DNA from 4 places in the Bacillus cereus group sp. RP43 genome. Region 1 is predicted to be linked to each of the others. Evidence: riboswitches for the same ligand, from Rfam matches in the RefSeq annotation. Region 1 holds a riboswitch; each other region holds the start of a gene.

Region 1 (3,144 bases):
GTGAAATTGTTATCGTTGCTGTGTTAGCGGCTATTGCAGCGGTTAGCAGGGTACCATTTTCGATATTACCGAGTGTACAACCGACTTCTTTTGTTATTATCGTTTCTGCAATTGTTTTTGGAAGTGAAACTGGCTTTATGATTGGGGCAACGGCGGCCATTGTATCTAATATTTTTTTAGGACAAGGTCCGTGGACTCCGTGGCAAATGTTCTCTTGGGGCATGATCGGTTTTATAGCAGGATTACTCCGAAATACATTTTTGATGAAAAAACTATGGGGACGACTCATATATGGATTTGCCGTTGGATTTCTATTTGGCTGGATTATGAATTTCTGGGGTCTTCTTGGTTTTATACAGGAAGCAACGTGGGAAACAGTTATTGCTTACTATGTCGCAAGTTTTTACTTTGATCTGAGTCACGCGATATCGAATGTTATTTTCCTTCTGTTATTTAGCACGTCATGGATTACGATCCTCACAAGATTTAAAAAGAAATACGGTATATTAGATGAGCATAACGTGACATAGAAAAGCATACTCATATAAGGTAGGGTCGCGACTTACATATTCGTTTGCCTCTTTCATGCTTCTTACATATTGTAAGAAGCATTTTTTATTGTCAAAAAATAGATTCAATATATATCCGTTATTATATGAAATTATTTGTATAATAGTAGGTGAGAACTATTTTCAAGAGGGAGGTGTATAGTTAATGAAGTTAGTTATTCCGAAGCAACATGGAGCATGGGCGATGCTTGTCATACCATTTCTATTAAGTGTATTACTTGGTAAACCTACTTTTTATCATATCCCATTGTTTTTAGCCTGGTTCTTTATCTATCTAGCTACTTATCCATTTCTCATGTACATAAGGCAAAGACGAAAAAAAGAATTTCTACACGCTGCCATTGTTTATTTTATCATTGCATTTGTATTTGGGATGATTTCTTTATTATATGAATGGCGAATTCTTTTATTCGCAGTATTAATGATTCCATTGTTTATTATAAATATGTATTACGCTCGTCAAAAAAATGAACGAGCATTACTAAATGACATTTGCGCGATTATAGTGTTTTGTATAGGTGGTTTAATCAGTTATTATTTCTCAATGAAATTCATAGATAAAACAGCATTATTCATTGCGCTTATTTCATTTCTATATTTTTTAGGAAGTACGTTTTATGTGAAAACGATGATTCGTGAAAAAAATAATCCGAAGTATCGTTTTATATCTTGGGGATATCATATTGTATTAACGGTAATTGTATTTGCTATAAATCCATGGTGTTCACTCATATTTGTACCAAGTGTAATTCGGGCCATTATGTTGTATGGCAAAAAGATTTCTATATTAAAAGTAGGGATTCTAGAAATTGTTAATTCTGTATATTTTTTAATCATAACGGCAATAATGATGAAGTATGCCATTTGAAAAAACTTCCCATCTTTTGATGGGAAGTTTTCATTCTTGTTCTAAGATGTGAACGGTATAATCACATCTTTGTAATGCTTGCTCTACAGCGTAAAGGGATTGTTCAATACGTGCACGATTAAAATCTTCTTCAACAGTTTGTAATGCATCTTCTAAACAATGTTTCGCTTCTTGTAATGAATGAAAAGAATCTTGTACGTATCCACGAGCATTCTTTTGCAACGTAGTAGCCTCCTTTTGTACATCTTTTTGTAGTATGAACAATAAAGAAGAAAATATAATTTATTATATTTATTTGACAATTATAATCAAATTACGTATAGTTAAATTTAAAGTGAATATTTTCTTATCCAGAGAGGTGGAGGGACTGGCCCGATGAAACCCAGCAACCGCGATGCAGGTGCTAATTCCAGCAGAACATATTTGTTCTGGGAGATAAGACGAAGATATACGTAACTTCTTCTTATCGGAGAGGTTTTTTTGTTGCAAAAAAACCGATTACGAAAACATATAATAAGAAGAAAGGGGTTGCGAAGTACTGTGACACTCGAAAAATACGTAAAACTGCGTAGTACAGTTTATGAATATATGATAGAGCAAGATAAGCCAATATCATTGTTAGATATTCAAGAACATATCGTTTCGCATCATGAAGGAAAATTCACTAAAAAAATGTTACATCAATTTTATTTATCAAGATTATTAGATGAACTCAAACTGGATGGGAAAATTACTTTAGCTGATGATGAATATCGCTATGCTGAAAAAGGGGTATTTTATAAAGCGGGAAAAGGGAGCTGAGCTCTCTTTTTTTTGAAGTATGTAGCGTAAAAGACTGCTAAAGCAGCCTGATACAAGGGAATGGTGTTGAGTGTGTAGTGTCAAAGATTGAATGTGCCTGAAAGAGGCACTTCATATCGGCTGCAAATGAAAAGAGACACCTTCGCCGAATAGGTGTCAGTCGTTTTGCCATGTAGACTCGCTACTTGACAGTAATTAGAATAACATGCAGGGTTTTTGAAGTCAAAAGGGAATTAAAGGAAGGGGTGTTGTTATGTACGCTTACTTATTAAAAGATATAACGAAATGGATTCCAAAGTACATTATGGATAAAGGTTATGAATATTATGAAGAGGGACATGTAGAAGATGTTGAAATACAAGACAAGAAAGTATTTGCTTTCGTTACTGGAAATGCAGGGAACTATGAAGTGATTATTGACCTTACTGATTTTACAAAAAGTAGCTGCGAGTGTCCGTATGAAAATTATTGTAAGCATATGGCTGCAGTTGTGTATGATATTCAAGGTGCTGGTGAGAGTACAGTTAAAGAACAACTGAAAGGTTTAGAAAAAGAAGAGTTACTAACAGTGCTAAATCGTTTGTTACAAAGTTCGAAAAATGTCCAAATCGTAGAGAAGATGTTAAAGAAAGGGAAGATTTAACTGTAGAGGGGAGTTGCTTTGTAGTGAACGTACTAATTATATACGCTCACCCTAGTCCTTCAAGCTTTAACGCAGCAATATTAAAGCATGTGCAAAAAGGACTTGGGGAAACAAATCATTCTGTTACGTTACTTGATTTATATAAAGAACAATTTGATCCAGTGCTTGTATTTAATGAAGAGAAAAAAAGACGGGATTTACTAAATGAAGAAGAGACGAAGCGATATAGAGAATTAGTGCAGGAGGCGGATATTCTTCTTTTC
Region 2 (3,144 bases), 2.0 Mb from region 1:
TTAAATTTAATATAGCAATTTTCAAAGCACGTATATCTTGTGTTACTGCTCGCTCCTTCGTCATTACAAAAATATTTTCCTTCTGCAATACTTTGCGAGCTGGTAAATCTTTATCAATTATGATCGGCATGTTGTTTGCCTCCGACTAGCGCCGCTTCTAAATCTGCAATAATATCAGAAACATCTTCTATACCGACCGATAAACGGATTAAATCAGATGTAACACCAGCTAAACGCTGATTTTCTGTGCTTAATTGTCTGTGCGTCGTACTAGCAGGATGGATTACACAAGTTCTTGCGTCAGCTACATGCGTTACAAGAGTTGCAAGCTTTACATTTGCGATAAATTCTTTTGCTGCTTCTAATCCGCCCTTAATACCAAATGTTAAAACTCCACTAGCACCTTTTTTCAAATACTTTTGTGCTAACGAGTAATTTTCATTACTATCTAACCCTGGATAATTCACCCATTCAATGCGATCATGATTAGCAAGCCACTTAGCAACTTCGAGAGCATTTTCACTATGACGCTCCATTCGTAAATGCAATGTTTCAAGGCCAATGTTGCTAATATATGCATTGAATGGGCTCATACAGTTTCCGTAGTCTCTTAATAACTGAACGCGTGCTTTCACAATATACGCTGCTGCTCCAAAATTTTGAACATAGCTTACGCCGTGATAACTCGGATCCGGTTCGACAAGCTCAGGGTATTTTCCATTTGTCCAATCGAAGTTCCCTCCATCTATTACAATGCCGCCTAGAGAACTTGCATGGCCATCAATATATTTCGTTGTAGAATGGACAATGATATTTGCCCCATGTTCAAACGCCTGGCATAAATAAGGCGTCGCTAATGTATTATCAACGATAAAAGGTACTTCTAATTCTTTTGCTGCCGTTGAAAGTTCTTTGAAATTCAAAACGTTCATTGCTGGATTTCCTAATGACTCTGCATAAACGAGTTTTGTCTTATCATTAGCAAGTGCCACAATTTCATCTGCCGTTAAATTAGGATTAAAGAACGTAACATCGATACCAAGCTTACGCAAACTCACTCCAAATAAATTAAACGTTCCTCCGTAAACAGTTGAAGAACAAAGTAAATGGTCTCCACTACTGCAAATATTTAAAACCGCAAGCATAATAGCTGCCTGCCCAGAAGCTGTTGCAACAGCCCCTACACCGCCTTCTAAATCTGATAACTTCTGCTCAAATGCAGCTAGAGTAGGATTTCCAATACGCGTATATATATATCCTTCTGCCTCTAAATTAAATAGTGCTGCTAAATCATCTGACGTATCGTATTTATACGTTGTACTTTGATAAAGTGGCAAAACACGCGGCTCACCATTTTTTGGCGTATAGCCACCTTGCACACAAATCGTTCCTTTCCCCCATGATTCTCCCATCTCTCATTCTCCTTTCTTTTATGCAAAATAAAAAACTGCTCCTTCCCTGAAAACAAGAAAGGAGCAGTTTGAAAACACGCTCTAAGGTTCTTTCTTATCTCTCAGGATTATTACCTGCAGGATTTGGCACAATTCCGTTATACGGCTGTTGCCAAGGTTTCATCGGGCCTGTCCCTCCACCTTTTCTTGATAAGACTATGCAATTACCGTTGATTTTATAGCAATAATTTCCTGATGTCAAATAGTTTTTCTGAATGTTCTAAATTAAATGAGAGGAATTTAATTTAAACAACAAAAGAAATATATTCCATATTCATTTGAAAAAGACCTTTTAAAAACTCCGATCAATATATAGAATTAAATAAGTGGTTTAACCGCGTTTGTTTCAAATTTTCATGAGATTTCAATATATTGAATAAGCCAAACCCTCAAAAAGATACTATATATATTCCATTCATTTCACACTAGCATTTTTAATCCTTTCTACATGAAAACTTACATAACGGAGGTACAACATGACAAATAAAAAGGACATGCACTATATACTCGTCCTATATGGCATTCTTTTAGGCTCTATAGTAGGAGCTACAGTCTGGTTATTTTTAGTTACAATAAATATCGGAATTCACTTTATTTGGGGATACTTACCTACTATTTTCTCTTCTCCGCCTTATTACACCATTTGTGTAACAATCATCGGTGGTATCCTCGTTGGTTTAACACAAAAATACTTCGGTACATATCCACGTCTTATGCCCGAAGTGATGGCTGAATATAAAAAAACAGGTAGAATCGAATACAGTTTTGTACATAAAGCTACTTTAACTGCGATTATCGTTTTAATATTTGGAGCTAGTTTAGGCCCAGAAGCAGCACTTGTTGGAATTATCGGTGGACTTTGTACATGGGTAGGAGATCGCTTTAATTTTGCTTTAAAGGGAATGAATGAACTAACAGAGGTTGGAATTGGTGCTACTTTAAGTGTAATTTTTAATGCACCATTATTCGGTTACTTAGCTCCGAATGAAAATGAGGGTGAGCAAATTAATGAATTTTCGAAAGGAAAAAAAGCAATTGTATATTTAGCTACCACTTTTGCCGGTTTTTCCGTTTACTTATTGCTTAGTAAACTCGATAATCGTGGATCCTTTATTGTTGATTTTGGGGAAGGGTCTCTTGCTCTTAATGAATGGATCGCCTTTCTACCACTTGCTAGCATTGGTGTTATAGTTGGTTTCTTTTATTTCAAATTAGAATTCGCATTAGAGAAATTAATCCATCCCTTCAGGGAATACAAGGTATCACTTGGAATTATAGGCGGTATTTTATTAGGAGTTACAGGAACTTTTCTCCCGTATACGTTATTTTCAGGGGAACATCAATTAAAAGATTTAGTCGTTGAATGGAGCCATTTGTCCTTCTGGGTACTACTTCTTTCAGGGGTTTTAAAATTATGTATTACTGCCGTTTGTTTAAATACGGGTTGGCGCGGCGGACATATTTTCCCAATTATATTTGCTGGATCAAGTATCGGATATGCTATAGCTTCTATTATCCCTATAGATCCAATAGCTTCTGTAGCCATCGTCACGACAGCTATTTCAAGCTATGCATTAAAAAAACCAATAGCTATAACATTACTATTGCTCATGTTTTTCCCGCTCAATTTATTATTACCGATGCTTGGAGCTGCGGCAATTGGTAATGCTTTTCCGCTTCCTAAACATAACGA
Region 3 (3,144 bases), 2.7 Mb from region 1:
GCAATCGTAGGTTACCAACCATTCGGTGGCTTTAACATGTCTGGTACAGACTCTAAAGCTGGTGGCCCTGACTACTTAGCACTTCACATGCAAGCAAAAACTACTTCTGAAACTTTATAAGAAATAGTAGAAGAGATCTTCGCAGTCTGCGAAGATCTCTTTTTTGAAAAACTCTCTATATGTGGATTAAAGCATAAATTGGTCTGCAAATTAATTGTATATTGTCTATTTTATATATGTTTTTTCATTTTCCACTAAGCTAAAATAAAATTAATAAACAATAAATTTTCTAAAGAACTAAAAACAAACCATATATTACCATTCGGTGGTTAGAACTAGCTAAACCCTATTAATATCGGGATAAACATGAAAATAGAAACAAAACAGCGAGAAAAATTGACTTATTAGTCATATTTTTTAGTATTCATTTTTAGAATTTCCTGTATAATACAATTTGAAAGAAAATCTATGGTTAGACAAGAGAACACTCCTTTCGGTTTTGCTCACTGAAAGGAGTGTTTTTTTTAGGTCGCTAAAAACTCTTCTGTACTCATTACATTGGCGTATACTCCATTTAAACTTGCCAAAATTGTATTATGAATATAAACAGCTGGTATAGTAGCATTCTTAAATGAAAGATCTTTTGTAGCACAAGCATCGTGTATTACGGTACAGTGAAGGCCAAAATCAAAAGCAGCTCTTACTGTAGCATCAATACACATATGGGTCATCATCCCGCATATTACGACGTGCTCAATTCCTGAACGTTGTAATTGTTCTAGAAGATCAGTTTCTCGGAAGCTATTTGGATAATGTTTAAGGATAACGGTTTCCTCTCTAAGTGGACGGACATTTTCGTGAATATGGACACCTTCTGTATTGGGTAGGAAAAAAGTAGCGCTATCTTTTATAGCTACATGCTGGATATGAAAAATAGGTTCGTTTCGTATTCTAAAATGTTGTAGTAGCTGACTAGTATATTCACTTGCTTCTACTGGATTACGTAATTCCATCTTTCCATTTGGAAAATAATCATTTTGAATATCGACGAGCAAAAGGGCTGTTTTCATATATTTATCTTCCTCCGATTTCATATTCAAATACTGTTATTCAATTAATAGAGAAGGTTTCCCTTTTTAAAAATATGAGGGTTAAGAATTTTACATAACTTAAAAAATCAATATTGTATTGTGGTTTTTTTATTTGAAAATTTTAATAGAGAAATAATTAATATTTTTCCGAAAAATGTATTGACTCTTATTATTCTGAGTTCTATAATGAGAATTAATTAAATGACAATTAAATCGATACACTCTTATCCAGAGAGGTGGAGGGACTGGCCCTACGATACCTCAGCAACGGGTTTTTTAATACCGTGCTAATTCCAGCAAGCTTAAAGTAAGCTTGGAAGATGAGAAGATGTGAACGAGTACATATAAGTGCTCTCCTTCTTATCTTTTACAAGTGATAAGAAGGAGAGCACTTTTTATTTTACCTCGAAAGCTCTACTTCAAGTTTTACAGCATATAGGAGGGAAGAAAATGATTTCTTTTAACAATGTAAGTAAAGTATATGAATCAGGTGGGCAATCTGTTCATGCGGTGGAGGATGTAACATTATCAGTTGAAAAGGGCGAAATTTTTGGCATTATCGGATTTAGTGGTGCTGGAAAGAGTACGTTATTACGTTTAGTAAATATGTTAGAACGACCAACTGCAGGAACAATTTCAATAGACGATAAAGATATTACAGCATTATCGACGAAGGAGTTACGGAAACTAAGACAAAGAATTGGGATGATTTTTCAAAGCTTTAATCTATTTAATTCAAGAACAGTGTTTGGGAACATTGCTTATCCATTAAGGTTAGCGAAATTGCCGAAGAATGAGATAAAAGAAAGAGTGAATGAACTACTAAAATTTGTTGGTTTGGAAGATAAAGCGAACTATTATCCAGAACAGTTATCAGGTGGGCAAAAGCAGCGTGTTGGGATTGCAAGAGCACTTGCGACATCACCGGATATTCTCATATGTGATGAGGCAACATCAGCTTTAGATCCGGAAACAACAACAGAAATCTTAAATTTATTAAAGAAAGTAAATAGAGAGTACAATTTAACGATTCTACTTATTACACATGAAATGCACGTTGTGAAAGAAATTTGTCATCGTGTAGCTGTTATGGAAAAAGGAAAAGTTATTGAAGAAGGAAAACTGTTTGACGTTTTTACACAGCCAAAAACAAAAACAACTCAAAATTTTGTACGCTCTGTTATTAATGATCATTTACCAGAAAGTGTTCTAGCAAAAATTCAAAACGGGGGCCAGATTTACCGCCTGACTTTTACTGGTGAAGAGACAGGGCAGCCTGTACTATCGTATATTGCGAAAAATTATAACGTTGATGTAAATGTTCTTTACGGAAATATTATTGAACTCCAAAATGTTTTATTTGGAAATCTTCTTGTAGAACTACAAGGTGAACAGAAAGAAATTCAAAAAGCATTACAACATCTAAGACTGCAAGTGCAGCTGAAGGAGGTAGAAGCTCATGCGAGTTGATTGGAGTGTTTTTTGGCCTCGCATATTAGATGCGACAGGGGATACCCTCTTAATGGTAATTGTAACCCTTATATTTGCCACAATACTAGGTATACCTCTAGGTTTACTTTTATATGTAACGCGCAAAGGGAACTTTTTAGAAAATAAATGGGTCTTTTCTATTCTTAATATCGTGATTAATACAATTCGTCCGGTTCCATTCATTATCTTTTTAGTAGCTTTAAGCCCGATAACAAGAAGTGTTATTGGAACGACGATTGGAACAGCAGCAGCAATCTTCCCAATGACGTTAGTTGCTTCAATTGGTATTGCGAGAATGGTTGAAACAAATCTTGTTTCTGTTCCGAAAGGAGTAATTGAAGCAGCACAAGCAATGGGGGCTTCACCGCTTAGAATTGTTTTTGAAATCCTCGTGCCAGAAGCGTTGGCTCCATTAATCTTAGGTGTAACGTTTATGACAGTTGGTTTAATTGAATTTTCAGCAGTTGCTGGGCTTGTCGGTGGTGGCGGTCTTGGTGACTTAGCAATGACATATGGTTATCAACGTTTTGATACATCAGTGATGTTCGTAACGGTTGTTTTA
Region 4 (3,144 bases), 510 kb from region 1:
AGCCCCTTACGTACCTCAATCAGAAATATTAAGTGAAGCAGATGTTTTTATTACACATGGTGGAATGAATAGTGTGCACGATGCAATTTATTACAATGTCCCATTTGTGATAATACCGCATGATAAAGATCAACCTATGATAGCGCAAAGATTAACTGAGCTTGAGGCAGCACATAGATTATTGAAAGAGCATGTTAATGAGCAAACTTTAAAAGAGGCGGTAACAGACGTTCTTTCAAATAAAAAGTATAAACATGGCATTCGAAAACTGAATGAAAGTTTTTTAGAGTGTGGTGGTTCCAAAAGAGCCATTGCAGTTATTGATGCTCTTTTAAATAAATAGTCCGGACAATATAAAAGCATAGAGGATCTACCTTTATGCTTTTATATTATTATCCAGCAAATTGTACAGCAGTATTTGCATGTAAAAAAGCAGTATCAAAAACAGGAACAGTAAGGTCATTTTGGGAAATAAGCAATGGTATTTCAGTACAGCCTAGTAATATACCTTCCGCACCGTTTTGAATTAATGAATTGGTAATTTGTATTAGTTTCTCTCTTGAAGTTTCTGAAATAATGCCTCTACTTAATTCGTTTAATATGACGTGATGGATAAAAGTTCTTTCTTCGTCATTTGGGATAATTGTCTCAATGTTATATTTTGCTAGTCGTGATGTATAGAAATCTTGTTCCATCGTTTGTTTTGTTCCTAATAGTCCGATACGTTTTATATTCTGTTCTACCATTTCTTTAGCACTTACATCACCGATATGAAGAAGTGGGATTGATATTGCTTGTTCTACTTCCTCAGCAAATAGATGTACAGTATTAGAACACATTAGTAAACATTCAGCCCCAGAGTTTTCTACCTTTTTGGCTACTGTGACTAACTCATTTTTCACTTCTTCATATTGATGATTTTGTAATAATGTAGTTACCTCACCAAAGTCCATGCTATATAAAACAAGCTTCGCATTTTGTTCATATTGAGAGAGGGTTAGTGTATTTATATGTTTATAGTATAACGATGTTGATTCCCAACTTAGTCCGCCAATTAGGCCAATAACTTTCATCATGTATTCCTCCCGTAACAATTTTGAATTCATTATTTCATAATTCCGATAAGAATACAATGATTTAAGTGAACTATTTATAGAAAAATAAAAAAATTAAGCAAAGTGTTGAATTTTTTAATTGTTAGTGCCATAATACAGATTACAAATACATACTTATCCAGAGAGGTAGAGGGAACGGCCCTACGAAGCCTCAGCAACCCCTATGTAAATGCATAGGAAGGTGCTAATTCCGCAGAGGACATTTATATGTCTTTTGAAAGATAAGAGGATTCTTGTACGTGAAAGAAAATGACCTCTTAATTTAAGGGGTCATTTTTTGTTGTATAGAAAGGAAGTGTCGATGCATAATTCATTTTCAAAATAAATATAGAGTATTAAAAGCGGGATAATAGGAGAGGAGAATTGTAATGAACAAATTAACGACAAAACTAGTAGTAGCAATCGGAATTGGAGCAGCTTTATACGGGATATTAGGGCTTTGGGGATTTTCTATCGCACCCAATACATTTATTAAACCAGCATTGGCTATATTAACAGTTTTTGGTGCGTTATTTGGCCCAGTAGCAGGACTATTAATAGGGCTTATTGGCCATACCGTTACAGATACAATCGCTGGTTGGGGTATTTGGTGGGGATGGGTGTTTAGTTCGGGGATTATCGGATTTTCAATGGGTCTTATACAAAAAAGAACTGGTTTCAGTGTAAAAAATGGAGCGTATAATAACCGTGATATTTCTTATTTTGCAATAGCGGGGTTAGTTGGAATTGTCATTGCCATTATATTTGCGGGTGCATTCGATATTATTGTGATGGGAGAACCGTTTGACAAAATCGTTATACAAGTACTAGGAGCAACCATTTCAGACATTATCGTATTTTTAGTTCTTGGATTACCAATCACGATTGGTCTAGCTAAAGCAAATAAGAAACATACACATTTAAAAATTGAAAAGTAGGGATGTATACATGCAACCAATTATATCTTTTGAACAATTTACCTTTCAATATGGGCATGCCGCACAGCCTACTTTAAAAGAAATTACATTTCATATATATCCTGGGGAAAAGGTACTAATAGCTGGAAGAAGTGGTTCAGGTAAGTCAACATTAGCTCATTGTATTAATGGGCTAATCCCATTTTCTTACGAAGGGATTAGTACTGGTAATATTTTAATAGCTGGAAAGGATCCGAGAGAGGGAAGTATTTTTGAACAGAGTAAACATGTAGGAACAATATTACAAGATCAAGATTCACAATTTATTGGTCTTACTGTCGAAGAAGATGTAGCATTTTCATTAGAAAACGAATGTGTAAATCAAAATGAAATGAAAAAAATTGTTAATGATTCTTTAAAAAAAGTAAACATGCAGAATTTTCATGCACAAAGTCCTCATGAATTATCAGGAGGGCAAAAACAGACAGTCTCTCTTGCAGGTTTACTAACGACAAATGCAGATATATTATTATTTGATGAACCGTTAGCTAACTTAGATCCAGCAAGTAGTTTGAATACTATAGAACTCATTAAAGATATTCATGAGAAATATAATAAAACAATTGTAATTATTGAACATCGAATAGAAGAAATTTTAAACCTTGATTTAGACAAAATTATTTTAATCGATGAAGGAGAAATTGTTGCGATGGGTTCACCGGATAAAATATTAGCATCTAATATATTACCAAATATCGGGCTAAGAGAACCTATTTATATAGAAGTTCTAAAGAAATTAAATTTTGTCAATAACAATAACCTGTTGTTCCCAATTGAAAATCTCTGTAATGAAAAAGTTAATAGCGTAATGAAGAATTGGATGCAGAAACAAGTTTCATTTGAAGACACACATAAAAATAGAGAAGTATGTCAAATAGAAAATTTATCATTTTCGTATAATAACAAACATACAGCATTAGAAGATATAAACCTTTCAATAAGAGAAGGTGAAATAGTAGCGTTATTGGGTCATAATGGAGCAGGTAAATCGACACTAGCTCATAGTCTAATAGGAATAAATAAAACAAAAAATGGGAGAATTACATTCGCTGGAGAAAACATAAATACGTGGT

What was found. A riboswitch is a leader RNA that binds a small molecule or an ion and turns the genes downstream of it on or off. The one in region 1 is predicted to bind S-adenosylmethionine.
Region 2: it holds a riboswitch for S-adenosylmethionine, as region 1 does, so the genes downstream of both, QCI75_RS00475 (bifunctional O-acetylhomoserine aminocarboxypropyltransferase/cysteine synthase) here and QCI75_RS10935 (hypothetical protein) in region 1, are expected to answer to the same signal.
Region 3: it holds a riboswitch for S-adenosylmethionine, as region 1 does, so the genes downstream of both, QCI75_RS25000 (methionine ABC transporter ATP-binding protein) here and QCI75_RS10935 (hypothetical protein) in region 1, are expected to answer to the same signal.
Region 4: it holds a riboswitch for S-adenosylmethionine, as region 1 does, so the genes downstream of both, QCI75_RS13730 (ECF-type riboflavin transporter substrate-binding protein) here and QCI75_RS10935 (hypothetical protein) in region 1, are expected to answer to the same signal.

What each region holds. Positions count from the first base shown of each region.
Region 1 is NZ_JARVHQ010000001.1:2,081,105-2,084,248, forward strand. It holds gene QCI75_RS10920 (ECF transporter S component) at 1-530, shown strand, start outside; gene QCI75_RS10925 (YwiC-like family protein) at 715-1,437, shown strand; gene QCI75_RS10930 (hypothetical protein) at 1,468-1,659, opposite strand; SAM riboswitch class I at 1,781-1,879, shown strand; gene QCI75_RS10935 (hypothetical protein) at 1,918-2,238, shown strand; gene QCI75_RS10940 (SWIM zinc finger family protein) at 2,492-2,881, shown strand; gene QCI75_RS10945 (NAD(P)H-dependent oxidoreductase) at 2,905-3,144, shown strand, end outside.
Region 2 is NZ_JARVHQ010000001.1:99,269-102,412, reverse strand. It holds gene metA (homoserine O-acetyltransferase MetA) at 1-130, opposite strand, end outside; gene QCI75_RS00475 (bifunctional O-acetylhomoserine aminocarboxypropyltransferase/cysteine synthase) at 114-1,412, opposite strand; SAM riboswitch class I at 1,504-1,608, opposite strand; gene QCI75_RS00470 (chloride channel protein) at 1,928-3,144, shown strand, end outside.
Region 3 is NZ_JARVHQ010000001.1:4,820,088-4,823,231, reverse strand. It holds gene pruA (L-glutamate gamma-semialdehyde dehydrogenase) at 1-120, shown strand, start outside; gene QCI75_RS25005 (cysteine hydrolase family protein) at 525-1,070, opposite strand; SAM riboswitch class I at 1,313-1,418, shown strand; gene QCI75_RS25000 (methionine ABC transporter ATP-binding protein) at 1,542-2,561, shown strand; gene QCI75_RS24995 (methionine ABC transporter permease) at 2,551-3,144, shown strand, end outside.
Region 4 is NZ_JARVHQ010000001.1:2,590,767-2,593,910, forward strand. It holds gene QCI75_RS13720 (macrolide family glycosyltransferase) at 1-343, shown strand, start outside; gene QCI75_RS13725 (aspartate/glutamate racemase family protein) at 393-1,076, opposite strand; SAM riboswitch class I at 1,227-1,343, shown strand; gene QCI75_RS13730 (ECF-type riboflavin transporter substrate-binding protein) at 1,484-2,032, shown strand; gene QCI75_RS13735 (energy-coupling factor transporter ATPase) at 2,043-3,144, shown strand, end outside.